One region of the Geobacillus sp. PLS 41 genome, then DNA from elsewhere that is predicted to be linked to it. Evidence: predicted binding sites of a transcription regulator. Region 1 holds the regulator's gene; the other holds the start of a gene.
The links. Region 1 encodes NrdR, which represses ribonucleotide reductase genes. Its sites were predicted from a motif close to AACACNATATATNGTGTT; they were not measured.

Region 2: the regulator NrdR is predicted to act here: its motif matches at 5,783-5,800, upstream of ACVX3G_RS08290 (vitamin B12-dependent ribonucleotide reductase).

Annotation. Positions count from the first base shown of each region.
Region 1 covers NZ_CM151395.1:1,361,109-1,368,996, forward strand. Annotated here, with positions in the region: gene polA (DNA polymerase I) at 1-649, shown strand, start outside; gene mutM (DNA-formamidopyrimidine glycosylase) at 1,115-1,939, shown strand; gene coaE (dephospho-CoA kinase) at 1,967-2,572, shown strand; gene ACVX3G_RS06740 (glyceraldehyde-3-phosphate dehydrogenase) at 2,689-3,717, shown strand; gene speD (adenosylmethionine decarboxylase) at 4,032-4,406, shown strand; gene ACVX3G_RS06750 (aminotransferase class IV) at 4,530-4,928, shown strand; gene nrdR (transcriptional regulator NrdR) at 4,996-5,457, shown strand; partial or broken gene ACVX3G_RS06760 (replication initiation and membrane attachment family protein) at 5,562-6,946, shown strand; gene dnaI (primosomal protein DnaI) at 6,958-7,888, shown strand, end outside.
Region 2 covers NZ_CM151395.1:1,667,995-1,675,882, forward strand. Annotated here, with positions in the region: gene gcvPA (aminomethyl-transferring glycine dehydrogenase subunit GcvPA) at 1-1,188, shown strand, start outside; gene gcvPB (aminomethyl-transferring glycine dehydrogenase subunit GcvPB) at 1,181-2,653, shown strand; gene ACVX3G_RS08275 (ROK family transcriptional regulator) at 2,967-4,154, shown strand; gene ACVX3G_RS08280 (rhodanese-like domain-containing protein) at 4,211-4,585, opposite strand; gene ACVX3G_RS08285 (lipoate--protein ligase family protein) at 4,795-5,631, shown strand; gene ACVX3G_RS08290 (vitamin B12-dependent ribonucleotide reductase) at 5,886-7,888, shown strand, end outside.

The DNA.
Region 1 (7,888 bases):
CCTCGCCCATATTGCGGAAGATGACAATTTAATGGAAGCGTTCCGCCGCGATTTGGATATCCATACGAAAACAGCGATGGACATTTTCCAAGTGAGCGAGGACGAAGTGACGCCCAACATGCGCCGTCAGGCGAAGGCGGTCAACTTTGGGATCGTTTACGGGATCAGTGATTACGGCTTGGCGCAAAACTTAAATATTTCACGCAAAGAGGCCGCTGAATTCATCGAGCGCTACTTCGAAAGCTTCCCTGGCGTGAAGCGGTATATGGAAAACATTGTGCAAGAAGCAAAACAGAAAGGGTATGTGACGACGCTGCTGCATCGGCGCCGCTATTTGCCGGATATCACGAGCCGCAACTTCAACGTCCGCAGCTTTGCTGAACGGATGGCGATGAACACGCCGATTCAAGGGAGCGCCGCTGACATTATTAAAAAGGCGATGATCGATCTGAACGCCAGACTGAAGGAAGAGCGGCTGCAAGCGCGCCTTTTGCTACAGGTGCATGACGAGCTCATTTTGGAGGCGCCGAAAGAAGAGATGGAGCGGCTGTGCCGGCTCGTTCCGGAAGTGATGGAGCAAGCGGTCACACTTCGCGTGCCGCTCAAAGTCGATTACCATTATGGCTCGACGTGGTATGACGCGAAATAAAAAGGAGTCTTGGTGTGGATCGCCGGCACCCCTAAAAGGCCGGTGATTTAAGGGGAAATACTGCTCTCCAACAGTGTTTCTCAAATTGAAAAACCTTGCAACACCATCACTTCATTCCTTGTGATTTCTCATAAATCAAGCGAATCCATTGTTTTTCATCAGCCTTCTAAGAAGGCCTGTGATGGAATGAAAAAGCAGTTTCACAACGACTCTTCTCCAGTTGAGAAGCCTTGGGACATCGAGTCGTCCTTCTCAACCAACATGACCGATTTTGCGAAAATCAGCGTTTCTCACCGGCCTTCTAGGCAGAATCTTTCGGTGCGACGATTCTCGGCTGCAACTCGATGAATTGGAGCGAAACAGCTGCCGCCCCATGGAGAATCTTTCTCTCGGCGGATGAACCGGCGTCAATGCGAAAGCGTCGGCGGGAACGATGCAGGAAAACGGAGGAAAGGGGGGATCGCCATGCCGGAATTGCCGGAGGTGGAAACGATCCGTCGTACGCTTTTGCCGCTTATTGTCGGAAAAACGATTGAGGATGTGCGCATCTTTTGGCCGAACATCATCCGCCATCCGCGAGACCCCGAGGAGTTTGCGGCAAGAATGATCGGACAGACGGTGCGTGGTTTGGAACGGAGAGGGAAGTTTTTGAAATTCCTGCTCGACCGCGATGCACTCATTTCCCATTTGCGCATGGAAGGGCGCTACGCCGTTGCTTCTGCCCTCGAGCCGCTCGAACCGCATACGCACGTCGTGTTTTGCTTCACGGACGGCAGCGAACTCCGTTACCGCGACGTGCGCAAGTTCGGAACGATGCACGTTTATGCCAAAGAAGAAGCTGACCGTCGGCCGCCGCTTGCTGAGCTTGGGCCGGAGCCGCTTTCCCCGGCGTTTTCCCCAGCTGTATTGGCGGAGCGGGCGGTGAAAACGAAACGGTCGGTCAAAGCGTTGCTCCTTGATCAGACGGTCGTGGCTGGGTTTGGCAATATTTATGTCGACGAATCGCTGTTTCGCGCCGGCATTCTTCCCGGCCGGCCGGCCGCCTCTCTCTCCAGCAAAGAGATCGAGCGCCTGCATGAGGAAATGGTGGCGACGATCGGCGAGGCGGTCATGAAAGGGGGAAGCACGGTGCGCACGTACGTGAACACGCAAGGGGAAGCGGGTGCGTTTCAGCATAGCTTGTTCGTCTACGGACGCAAAGGAGAGCCATGCAAACGATGCGGCACGCCGATTGAAAAAACGGTCGTCGCCGGCCGCGGCACGCATTATTGCCCGCGCTGCCAGCGCTAGGCGGCGTGTAAAAAGGAGAGAGGTTCCATGACGTTGACGATCGGATTGACCGGCGGGATCGCCAGCGGCAAAAGCACGGTGAGCGCGATGATGCGCGAGCTCGGCCTTCCGGTCATTGATGCTGACGAAGCGGCGCGCGCCGTCGTCCGACCGGGGGAAGACGCCTACCGTCAGATTGTCGCCGCCTTCGGTCCGGGCATTTTGCAGACAAATGGAGAGATCGATCGGGCGAAACTCGGGGCGATCGTGTTCAACGACGAAGAAGAACGGAAAAAGCTAAACGCCATCGTTCACCCGGCGGTGCGTCAGAAAATGCTCGCGGAGAAAGAAGCGCTCGTCCGTTCCGGGGCGAAAACGGTCGTATTGGACATTCCGCTTTTATTTGAAAGCGGATTGACATCCTGGGTCGATAAAGTACTTGTCGTGTATGTTGACGATGACATCCAGCTTCGCCGGCTGATGGAGCGGAACGGGTTCACTGAGGAAGAAGCGCGCGCCCGCATTCGCGCTCAATGGCCGCTGGCGGAAAAAATGAAGCGGGCCGACGCGGTCATCAACAATAACGGAACGAGGGAAGAGACACGCCGTCAGCTGTTGGCTATTTTGAAACAATGGGACGCCTTGGAAAAATAGGCGTCTTTTTTGTTCGCTTTCAGTCATTTTGTTCTCCACATTTCCTAAAAATATGATATACTATTTATACAAATATAAGAAAATAGTATAACATATATGAGAGGAGAACAAAGTGAATGAAGGCGAAAGTGGCGATTAACGGTTTCGGACGAATCGGACGGATGGTGTTCCGGCGCGCCATCAATTCCTCTGACCTCGACATTGTGGCGGTGAACGCCAGCTATCCGCCGGAAACGTTAGCCCATTTAGTGAAATATGACTCAAACCACGGCAAATTTGACGGTGAGGTCATCGCCTTGGAAGACGGCCTGCTCGTCAACGGCAAAAAAGTGAGGCTGTTAAACTCGCGCGACCCGAAACAGCTGCCGTGGAAAGAGCTTGATATCGATATTGTGATTGAAGCGACCGGAAAATTCAACGACCGCGAAAAGGCGAGCCTTCACCTTGAGGCAGGGGCGAAGCGCGTCATTTTAACCGCCCCGGGCAAAAATGAAGATGTGACGATCGTTGTTGGCGTCAACGAGCATATGCTTGACATCGACCGCCATTTCATCATTTCGAACGCCTCGTGTACGACAAACTGTTTGGCTCCGGTCGTCAAAGTGCTCGATGAAGCGTTTGGGATTGAAAACGGCCTGATGACGACGGTTCACGCGTATACGAACGACCAAAAAAACATCGATAACCCGCATAAAGATTTGCGCCGCGCCCGCTCATGCGCGCAGTCGATCATCCCGACGACAACGGGAGCGGCGAAAGCGCTTGGCCTAGTGCTGCCGCATTTAAAAGGGAAGCTTCATGGCATGGCGCTCCGCGTCCCGACGCCGAACGTCTCGCTCGTCGACTTGGTCGTCGACTTGAAGCGCGATGTGACGGTTGATGAGGTGAACGAGGCGCTGATCCGCGCTGCCGACGGCCCATTGAAAGGCATCTTGGATTTCACGATGGAGCCGCTTGTCTCGATCGATTTCAATACGAATCCGCATTCTGCGATTATCGACGGCCTGTCGACGATGGTGATGGAAGGGCGAAAAGTGAAAGTGCTCGCTTGGTATGACAATGAATGGGGCTATTCGTGCCGCGTCGTTGATTTAGCCCATCTTGTCGCGGCCAAAATGAATGAGCGTCTCAGCGTCAATGCGTAACAGCGGTTCGATGTGAAGCGCGCCGCCTGCGCTATGGCTTTTGCGATCCGCACAAACGGATCGGGCCACGGTGCGGGCGTGGGCGCTTTTTCTCTTTTTTATGCAAAAAAATTAAAAAAGCCTGTTGCAAAAACCCCCTAAACAAAGTATACTATGTCTCGTGAACTTCTTAACGGCAAGGGTAATGTGACTACTTAAAGGGTTAGGACCTCTTAGGACTAACTTTCCCCCGTGGTAGTTATACATGCCATTTTGCAACTCACCTTCTGTTTTTTTATTAGTTTGAGAAAATTGGTTAAAGGGGGATTCTTTTCATGGACACGATGGGTCGTCACGTTATCTCGGAACTTTGGGGATGCGACTTTGACAAACTGAATGATATTGATTTTATTGAAAAAACGTTCGTTGACGCCGCGTTAAAGTCGGGAGCGGAGATTCGCGAAGTGGCGTTCCATAAATTCGCTCCGCAAGGCGTAAGCGGGGTCGTCATTATTTCGGAATCGCATTTGACGATTCACACGTTTCCCGAACACGGCTATGCGAGCATTGATGTGTATACATGCGGCCATTTAGACCCGACGATTGCCGCCGATTACATTGCCGAAATGCTGGGCGCGCAAACGCGGGAAACGATTGAACTTCCGCGCGGCATGCGCCCGATCGAAGTGAAAAAGGCGCAGGCGCTGTAATTGGATAATGATAAACCGAAAGGAGCGTAAGCGAAACGCTCCTTTTTTTGCGCCCTCGGCGGTACAACAGCGGCGAAAATCATGGTATGATGGAAGAAAAAGAATGACTAGGGAGACGTGGCAATGAGCATGTGGAAAACACTCAAATACGCCTTCACAAACCATTGTGAAACGCGGGAAAATCATGAAGATGAAGAGCTAAGAAGCCATTATTACAAAGCGACGAACCGCGCCGTCATCGATGCGGTCAAGGAGCTGCTCTCGTCGCTGCCCGGCGCCGAGCTCGTTTCTGTTTCCGAAGAGCGCGGCGAAATTTGTGCGCAAACAAAGCGCGGCAAAAAGTTGTTCATCGTCGCTACCGTCATTTCCGTGCGGCCGTTTGAAACGGCGGTCGACTTTTCCGCGACGACGGAGACGAAGCTATTGCCGTTTGATTTTGGGCATAGCCGGGCGGTCATTCTCGATTTGTATCGGAAGCTCGACGCCCGCCTGCCCTATATCGGTTCCGGACTGAACAGCTAACTATATCTTGTCTGCTTTCGTCCATTCCGGTATGATAGAAAATAAGAAGATCAACGGAGTGGATGTTATGCGATGTCCTTCATGCCATCATCAAGGCACGCGCGTGCTTGACTCGCGCCCGGTTGAAGAGGGTCGTTCGATCCGCCGCCGGCGGGAGTGCGAACAGTGCCATTATCGGTTTACGACGTTTGAGCGGATCGAGGAGCCGCCGCTGATTGTTGTGAAAAAAGAGGGAACGCGCGAAGAATTCAGCCGGGAGAAAATTTTGCGCGGCTTGATCAAAGCGTGCGAGAAGCGGCCGGTGGCGCTCGAGGAGCTTGAAAAAGTGACGCAGGAAATTGAGCGCGAACTGCGCAATCAAGGCGTCTCGGAAGTGAAAAGCGAAACGATCGGCGAAATGGTGATGGAGCGCCTGTCACACATCGATGAGGTCGCCTATGTCCGCTTCGCTTCCGTCTATCGGCAGTTTAAAGATATTAATGTGTTCATTGAAGAACTGAAAGAGCTGATCAAAAAAGGGCAACGGTAAAAAGGGCTTTGGCGTTAGGCGGCAAGCCCTTTTTTCAACGTCTTTTCGGCAGGAAAGGGGAGAGCCGGTTTGAAACGAATACGGCGGAATGGAAGGTCGGAGCGATGCAGCACCATTGGAAAGAGCTGATTGCTGTCGACCGTTATACCGTGCAAAGCCGTGGGGTGTTGCAAGAGGTGGACCGTAAAGTGCTGACGCTGCTTTACCAGCCGCTCATCGGCTGCCGGGCGTTGGCGCTTTATATGACGCTTTGGGGGAGCTTGAGCTGCTTGACGGCCAGGAAGCGACCCATCATCGGCTTATGGCGCTCATGCAGTGCGGACTGCCGGACATTTACAGCGAACGGTTGAAACTCGAAGGAATCGGGCTGCTCGACACATACGTCCACGCTCCAGAGGCGGATGAACCGAAGCTGTTTCTTTATGAGCTGCGTCCGCCGCTGGCGCCAGACCAGTTTTTCCGCGACGAGATGTTGAGCGTTTTTTTGCACCGGCAAGTCGGCCGCCACTTGTTTATCCAGCTGAGCAACTTTTTTGCCCGTCCTTCCATTGATGAAACGAAATTCACCCAGGTGACGCGGTCGTTTTCCGACGTGTTTTCGGCCGTGCCCGCTGAACAAATCGTCGCCGGCCTCAGCGAAGAAGCCGGGCCCGAGCTGCTTGAAGGGAAGGATCACATCAGGCGGGATGAGGCGTCGTATGTGCTCGATGATGATGTATTCGACTTTGAGCTGTTTTTTGCCGGCCTGTCCAAGCAGCTTGTGCCGCGCCGGGCTGTGACAGCGAAAGTGAAGGAAGCGATTAAAAAGCTGGCGTTTTTATACGGCATTCCGCCGCTTGAGATGCAAAAACTGGTCCTTGGCGTCATCGATCCGGCCTATCATATCGATATTGACGCGTTGCGCCGGGCGGCGCGCGAATGGTATGAGCTCGAACATGGCGGTGTCGAGCCGCGCCTCGTCGAACGAGTGCAGCCGCTCGCCTACCGGACGATGGAAAACATCGAACCGCGCACAAAAGAGGAGCAACTAATGAAACAGCTGGAAACAATTTCCCCGCGCCAGCTGCTGAAAGAGATTTCAGGCGGCGCTGAGCCGTCGCTTGCTGATTTGCAGTTGATCGAAGACATTATGTTCCAGCAGCAGCTGCTCCCCGGAGTTGTCAACGTGCTCATTTATTATGTCATGCTCCGGACGAATATGAAGCTGTCGAAAAAATACGTAGAAAAAATCGCCAGCCATTGGGCGCGCAAAAAGGTGAAAACCGTGAAGGAAGCAATGGAACTGGCGAAAGAAGAGGCGAAAACATACCAAAACTGGGCGAACGAAAAGGAAAAAGGGACGCGGACGGTGCGCAAAGTCGTGCGCACGGAAATCGTCCCGGACTGGCTGAACATGGATTACAGCCAGCCGGATGATGATGATTTTGACGTCGAACAGGCGCGCAAAGAGCTTGAGGAACGGCTGAAAAAATACCGTGATGAATCATAGAGGGAAAAGCCATGGAACGAGTAAACCACCTGTTGCAGCGGTTGCTTGGCAATCAACGGTTTAAACAACGCTACGAACAAATGAAACGCTACATTTTGGAGCATCCGGACGTGCAGCCGTTTTTGCGGGCGCACGAACGGCAATTGTCGGCCGATGCGGTTGACCGCAGCTTGATGAAGCTGTATGAGTTCATCGAGCAGCACGGGAATTGCCGCCAATGTCCGGGCCTTGAGCGATGCAACAACATGCTGCCGGGGTACCATCCAAATTTGGTGGTCAACGGTGGAAGGATCGACGTTGAGTACGACCGCTGCCCCAAAAAAGTGCAGCATGACGAGCGAAAACGGCAAGAGTCGCTCATTCAAAGCATGTTCATGCCGCGCGAAATCTTGCGTGCTTCGCTCTCTGACGTCGATCTCAATGACGATGGGCGGATCAAAGCGATCCGATTTGCCGAGCGGTTTGTGGCGGAATACGAGCCAGGGAAAAAAATGAAAGGCTTGTATTTGCACGGATCGTTTGGGGTGGGCAAAACGTATTTGCTCGCCGCGATCGCCAACGAGCTGGCGAAGCGAAACGTTTCGTCGCTGATCGTCTACGTGCCCGAGCTGTTTCGTGAGATGAAACATTCGCTTCAAGACCAGACGATGAACGAAAAGCTTGATTATATCAAAAAAGTGCCGGTGCTGATGCTCGATGACCTTGGGGCGGAGGCGATGTCAAGCTGGGTGCGCGATGATGTATTTGGCCCGATCTTGCAATACCGGATGTTTGAAAACTTGCCGACGTTTTTCACGTCGAACTTTGATATGCAGCAGCTCGCCCATCATTTGACGTATTCGCAGCGCGGCGAAGAAGAGAAGGTGAAGGCGGCGCGCATTATGGAGCGAATCCGCTATTTGGCCTATCCGATTGAAATCACTGGACCGAACCGCCGTGAGC
Region 2 (7,888 bases), 310 kb from region 1:
TGGAAAGAGCTTGCGGCCTTAGCGGAAAAAAACGCCAGCGTAAAACAATACGTTTCCTTTTTAGGAGCCGGGGTGTACGACCATTATATTCCGGCTGTCGTCGACCATGTCCTGTCGCGCTCTGAATTTTATACGGCCTATACGCCGTATCAACCGGAAATTTCCCAAGGCGAGCTGCAGGCGATTTTTGAGTTTCAAACAATGGTGTGCGAGTTGACCGGCATGGATGTCGCCAACTCGTCGATGTACGACGGCGGCACGGCGCTTGCCGAAGCGGTGCTTCTTAGCGCCGCGCATACGAAGCGGAAGAAAGTGCTCATCTCGACCGCCGTTCATCCGCAATATCGGGAAGTCGTGCGCACGTACGCCAAAGGACAGAAGCTCGAAGTGAAAGAAATTCCGTATGACGGCGGCATCACCGATCTTAAGGCGCTTGAAGCGGAAATGGGGGATGATGTGGCGTGCGTTGTCGTCCAATACCCGAACTTTTTTGGTCAAATCGAGCCGCTGAAAGCGATCGCGCCGCTTGCGCATGAAAAGAAAAGTTTGTTTGTCGTCGCCAGCAACCCATTGGCGCTTGGTGTGTTGACTCCACCCGGAGCGTTTGGCGCCGACATTGTGGTCGGCGACATGCAGCCATTTGGCATCCCGACGCAATTTGGCGGCCCGCATTGCGGCTATTTCGCTGTCAAAGCGCCGCTCATGCGCAAAATTCCAGGCCGTCTTGTCGGGCAGACGACCGATGAGGACGGGCGCCGCGGGTTTGTCTTGACGCTTCAAGCGCGCGAACAGCACATCCGCCGCGATAAGGCGACATCCAACATTTGCTCCAATCAAGCGTTAAACGCCTTGGCCGCTTCCGTTGCGCTGTCGGCGCTTGGCAAGCGGGGCGTGAAAGAAATGGCGGCGATGAATATTCAAAAAGCGCATTATGCGAAGGTGGAACTTGAAAAGCGCGGACTGTCGTCGCCGTTTGCCGGCCCGTTTTTCAACGAGTTCGTCATCCGGCTTGGACGGCCGGTTTCTGATGTGAACGATCGCCTGCTCGAAAAAGGAATCATCGGCGGCTATGACCTTGGGGCTGACTATCCGGAGCTTGCCGGTCATATGCTTGTTGCTGTCACCGAACTGCGGACAAAAGAAGAAATCGATCGGTTTGTCAATGAATTGGGGGATGGCCATGCATAACGATCAACCGCTTATTTTCGAACGAAGCAAGCCGGGGCGCATCGCCTACAGCCTGCCAGCGCTTGACGTGCCGGCTGTCGATGTCAGCGAGCTCGTGCCGGCCGATTATCTTCGCACTGAAGAGCCGGAGCTCCCGGAAGTGTCGGAGCTTGACTTAATGCGCCATTATACGGCGCTCTCGAAACGAAACCACGGCGTCGATTCCGGTTTTTACCCGCTCGGGTCGTGCACGATGAAATACAATCCGAAAATCAATGAAAACGTCGCCCGCCTCGCCGGGTTTGCCCACATTCATCCGCTTCAGCCAGAGAAAACGGTGCAAGGGGCTCTTGAGTTGATGTACGACTTGCAAGAGCATTTAAAAGAAATCACGGGCATGGATGCGGTCACCTTGCAGCCGGCGGCCGGCGCCCACGGCGAGTGGACCGGGCTGATGATGATCCGCGCTTACCATGAAGCAAACGGCGACTTCAACCGGACGAAAGTGATCGTCCCGGATTCAGCGCACGGGACGAACCCGGCGTCGGCAACGGTCGCCGGTTTTGAGACGGTGACGGTCAAATCGACCGCCGATGGACTTGTTGATTTAGAGGACTTAAAGCGCGTCGTCGGTCCGGATACAGCGGCGCTTATGCTCACGAATCCGAATACGCTCGGGCTGTTTGAAGAGCAGATCGTCGAAGTGGCTGAAATCGTCCACGCAGCCGGCGGCAAGCTGTATTATGACGGGGCGAATTTAAACGCCATTCTTGGCAAGGCGCGCCCGGGGGACATGGGCTTTGACGTCGTTCATTTGAACTTGCATAAAACGTTCACCGGCCCGCACGGCGGCGGAGGCCCAGGCTCAGGCCCGGTCGGGGTGAAAGCCGACCTCGTTCCGTTTTTGCCGAAGCCGGTCATCGAAAAAGGAGAAAACGGCTATTATCTCGATGACGACCGCCCGCAGTCGATCGGCCGCGTCAAGCCGTTTTACGGCAATTTCGGCATCAACGTCCGGGCGTACACGTACATCCGCTCGATGGGGCCGGACGGCTTAAAAGCGGTGAGCGAGTACGCCGTGTTAAACGCCAACTATATGATGCGGAGGCTTGCCGACTATTACGATTTGCCGTACGACCGCCATTGCAAGCACGAGTTCGTCCTGTCGGGACGCCGGCAAAAGAAACTCGGCGTCAGAACGCTCGACATCGCCAAACGGCTGCTTGATTTCGGCTTCCATCCGCCGACGATTTACTTCCCGCTCATCGTCGAAGAGTGCATGATGATTGAGCCGACGGAGACGGAGTCGAAAGAGACGCTTGACGCGTTTATTGACGCCATGATCCAAATTGCCAAAGAGGCGGAGGAAAATCCGGAAATCGTTCAAGAAGCGCCGCATACGACCGTTGTGAAGCGACTTGATGAAACGACCGCAGCGCGCAAGCCGATTTTGCGCTATCAAAAACCAAAACATAGCGACAACTGACGTTTGAGCATTGATGAGCGCTCGCTCCCTAACGGAGCGGGCCGTTTCTTTGTACGCCGGATGAGCCATTGACAAAAACGTTGAATTAGTTTATTATATAAACTAAGATCAAGAAAGAAAAAGCATGTGTCCATATGGAGAAGTTAGCCTTAACAGTCGGTGCACGGGCGCCCGACGGCTTGAGTGAAAAAGCGGATGGCCAAGAAGCCTGCACGGCAGGAATCGACGGATGCAGCAACCGCCATAATAGCGAGGCGCCCCTGCCCTTTCGCAAGACACGTTCGATCAATCAAATGAAAAGGATGACAGAGACGTGCGGACAGGAAACATTTCTCTTGTAAAAAAAATGAATAAACAGCTCGTCTTAAAATTGATTCGCGACCAGCATCCGATTTCGCGCGCCGATATCGCCAAGACAACCGGATTGAACAAGGCCACTGTCTCCGCGCTTGTTGACGAACTGATCGCCGAGCATTTCGTCCATGAAAGCGGAATCGGCGAGTCAACCGGCGGGCGCCGGCCGCTCATGCTTCGCTTCAACGCCGACGCCGGCTCGCTTATCGGCGTTGAGCTGGGGGTGAACTATTTGTATGCCGTGTTGACCAATTTAAACGCGGACATTCTTTGGGAGCAACGGCGTTCGTTCCGCCCGTCTGAAGGGCAGGAGGCGATCATCGGCGAAATGATGGAGCTCATCGAGGCGGCCATCCGCCGGGCGCCGGCGACACCGTACGGTGTGATGGGAATCGGCATCGGCGTGCCGGGCGTCGTCCATACCGAAAGCGGGACCGTTGTGTTTGCTCCGAACTTGCGCTGGGACGATGTCGCCTTGGCGGCTGTTTTGCGGCAACGGTGGCCTGAGCGTCCTGTCATTGTCGAGAATGAGGCGAAACTGGCGGCGCTTGGAGAAAAGTGGTTCGGCGCCGGCAACGAGTTCGCCCACTTTGTTTACATCAGCGCCGGAATCGGCATTGGCGCCGGCGTCGTTCTTCACCATCAGCTCTATCGGGGTGTCAGCGGCCTAGCTGGTGAAATCGGCCATCATACGATCGATGTCAACGGCATTCGCTGCAGCTGCGGCAACATCGGCTGCTGGGAAATGTATGCGTCGGAAAAATACATTGAGCGCCGTTTGGCTGAAGAAGGGCGTTCTGAATGGCTCGATGAACGCTTTTCCATCGCTGCGATGGCGTTGGCAGCAGAAAGCGATGAACAGCTGGCGCGCATTTTGGAGGAAACGGGGCGCTATCTCGGCGTTGGATTGTTGCAGGTGATTTATGCGTACAATCCAGAAGCAGTCATCATCGGCGGTCCGATTGCCCAAGCGGGCGAGTATGTGATCGGTCCGGCGCGCCAAGAAGTGAGAAAGCGGATTCTCGTCAAAAAAGAAAGCGAGCCGTCCATCATCTCCTCCAAGCTGAAAGAGAAAAGCTGCGCCATCGGCGCGGCTGCTTCGGTGCTTGAGGCGGTCGTCCTGCCGCCGGAATTTGCGGCGGTCTAGCGCATGCGAAAAGAGGCGCCTGCCTGTTTGGGCAGAGCGCCTTTTTGGTTAACGGGCTACGCTTTTTTCTTCACTTTCCCGGTCCATGTTTTAAATCCGCCTTTTAAATGGTACAAGTCGCGGTATCCTTTTCGGTAGAGCATTTGCGCGGCTCGCCCGCTGCGCAGTCCGTTTTGGCAGTACAAATAGATCGGCTGGTCTTTGCGCAATTCTTTCATGCGCATGCGAAGCTGCGTGAGCGGGATGTTGCGAGCCCCTAAAATATGTCCAGCCGCAAACTCATCCGGTTCGCGGACGTCGACGAGTTGCGCTTTTCGATAACCGGCGCGGAACTCTTCCTCTGTCAATGCTTTGACAATTCTCTTCTGCCAGAAGTACGTAATGACGGAATACACGATGATTGCGCCGAGAATAATGAGCAATGCTTCCACCCGTCATGCCTCCTTTCGCTTCGTCTGCTATTTCCTATTATATAAAGTCGCCGCCGGGAAGCAAAGAGGTTTTCGCGATGCCATTTTTCTTTCCTTCACCGGCGTTGTTTGCTAAACTAATAAAGGCGGCCAAAAGCGTCCCGCCCCTTGGCGGTGGTCGACAAGCCGCCGCAGCGTTTAGAGTATGGAACAATAGAGAAGGTGGAACGATGGCAAAAGAAGTATGGCGCTTTATCGATTCCGGCTATTGCCCGCCGGCGTTCAATATGGCGCTCGATGAGGCGCTTCTCGATTGGCACAGCGAAGGCAAAATTCCGCCGACGATCCGCTTTTATGGCTGGAATCCGCCGACGTTGTCGATTGGTTATTTTCAAAAAGTGGAGAAAGAAATTGATTTAGAGGCGGTCAAACGGCACGGCCTCGGCTTTGTCCGTCGGCCGACCGGCGGGCGCGGCGTCCTGCACGATAAAGAATTGACATACAGCGTGATCGTCTCCGAGTCGCACCCGGCGATGCCGAAGACGGTGACGGAAGCATACCGCGTCATTTCGCAAGGAATTTTAGAGGGATTTCGCTATCTTGGGTTGGATGCGTATTTTGCCGTGCCGAAAACGGAAGAAGAGAAGGCAGATTTGCGCAGCCCGCGCTCGGCCGTTTGTTTTGACGCGCCGTCATGGTACGAGCTTGTCGTTGAGGGGCGGAAAATCGCCGGCAGCGCGCAAACGCGGCAAAAAGGCGTCATTTTGCAGCACGGATCGATTTTGCTTGATCTGGACGAAGAGCTGCTGTTCAGCTTGTTTAAATATCCAAACGAGCGGGTGAAAGAGCGTCTGCAGCGCGATTTTAAAAAGAAGGCAGTCGCGATCAATGAGTTGACGAGCCGCACGGTGACGATCGAGGAAGCGAAAGAGGCGTTTTACAAAGGATTTGAAAAGGGATTGAACATCGTATTGGAACCGTACACGCTCACCGCCGAAGAGCGGGCGTACGTTGAAGAGCTGGCGCGGGCGAAATACGAAAGCGACGAATGGAACTTCAAGCGCTGAGCAGCGACGCGGTAAATCGTTCGTTTTCCGGCAAAAACAGCGGCACTCCCCCGTTTTTCTCCGCTTTTCGCCGTGTTTTGTTTTTTTTTGCTTGACAAAATGAAATCATTTGTTCTCTTTAACAATATATAGTATGATTTTCATAAAAAATCATACTATATATTGTTTTTTTCTGTTTGATATGGTAAGGTAAAGAAGACAGGACAACTTTGCCAAAAACATGAGAGATTATATAAAAGAGGAGAGATAGGAGAATGACGGTGGCGTCATCCGAAAAAATGAAGATCAATATTGACAAGCTGAACGAGGATATCCGCCTATTTCCGCAAGTGCATCCGATTACGCCGGATATGCACATCACCCATAAAGGCGTATCCCGTTTGGTCATGCTTGACCGGTATTCATTCAAAGATACGGAGAAGCTGACGCTCACACCGGGCGATTTCGTCGTGTTGACGATCAAGGAGGATCCGAAATTCCCGGCACGAGGGCTCGGGTTTATCGTCGACATCGATTGGGAGGCGAAAAAGGCGCGCGTGTTGATTGAAGACGAATACCGGCACGTGCTCGAAGGGGAAGAGGCGGAGACCGGCATTGTGGTTCGGTCGCTCGACATTATTGATAAGCCGCTCGAAATTTTCTATGAGCAAATCGCCAAGCGCAATGCGACTGGGCTGGCGGCGGTGGAAAAGACAGAAGAAAAGCGGAAAGAGTGGTTCGAAAAGTTTTATCAAGAGCTCGCAAGCTTGAATTTTGTTCCGGCCGGCCGCGTGTTGTACGGGGCGGGTTCGGGCAAGGAAGTGACGTATTTCAACTGCTATGTGATGCCGTTTGTGAAAGACTCGCGCGAAGGAATTTCCGAACATCGGAAGCAGGTGATGGAAATCATGAGCCGCGGCGGCGGCGTTGGGACGAACGGCTCGACATTGCGGCCGCGCCATACGCTTGCGCGCGGGGTGAACGGCAAATCGTCCGGGTCGGTCTCGTGGCTTGACGATATTGCGAAGCTGACCCACCTTGTCGAGCAAGGTGGCTCCCGCCGCGGCGCCCAAATGATTATGCTTGCTGACTGGCACCCGGACATTATCGAATTCATCGTCTCGAAAATGCAAAACCCGCGCATTTTGCGCTACCTGCTCGAAAATATGGAAGACGAAGGCATCAAAAAAGCAGCGCGCGACAAACTGAAATTTACGCCGCTCACCGAGCGGGAGCGGGCGATGTATGAAGCGATCGTCCGATACAAGAACGCGCCTGACTACGGCGGTTTCACTGAAGAAATCATCAAAGACGCCGAAGAAAAACTGCGCACCGGCGGTACATATACGGTGCACAACCCAGACTTTTTGACCGGTGCGAACATTTCCGTCTGCCTGACGAAAGAGTTCATGGAAGCGGTCGAAAAGGACGAAGAATACGCGCTCCGCTTCCCGGACGTGGAAACCTATTCCGAAGAGGAAATGCGCATTTACAACGAAAAATGGCATGAAGTCGGCGATGTACGCGAATGGGAGAAAATGGGCTATCGCGTCCGCGTCTACCGGAAAATCCGCGCCCGCGAACTGTGGAAGCTGATCAACATTTGCGCGACGTATTCAGCCGAGCCGGGCATTTTCTTCATCGACAACGCCAACGAAATGACGAACGCCCGCGCGTACGGGCAAAAAGTCGTTGCGACCAACCCGTGCGGGGAACAACCGTTGGCACCGTATTCGGTGTGCAATCTGGCCGCCATTAACTTGGCGAACATGGTGGACAAAGAACGGAAGGTCATTGACTACGAAAAACTGAAACGCACGGTCGAAATCGGGGTGCGGATGCAAGACAACGTCATTGACGCCACGCCGTACTTCCTTGAGGAAAACAAAAAACAAGCGCTCGGCGAGCGCCGCATCGGCCTTGGCGTCATGGGGCTTGCAGACTTGCTCATTTACTGCGAAAAAGCGTACGGCTCTGAGGAAGGAAACCAGCTTGTCGATGAGCTGTTCCGCACGATCGCCACGACCGCATACCGGGCATCGATCGAGCTGGCGAAAGAAAAAGGCAGCTTCCCGTTTCTTGTCGGCGAAACGGAGGAAGAGACGCGCAAGCTGCGTGAAGCGTTCATCAACACCGGCTACATGAAACGGATGCCGGAAGATATTCGTCAAGATATTTTGAAATACGGCATCCGCAACTCGCACTTGCTGACGGTGGCGCCGACAGGATCGACGGGAACGATGGTCGGCGTCTCAACCGGGCTTGAGCCGTACTTCTC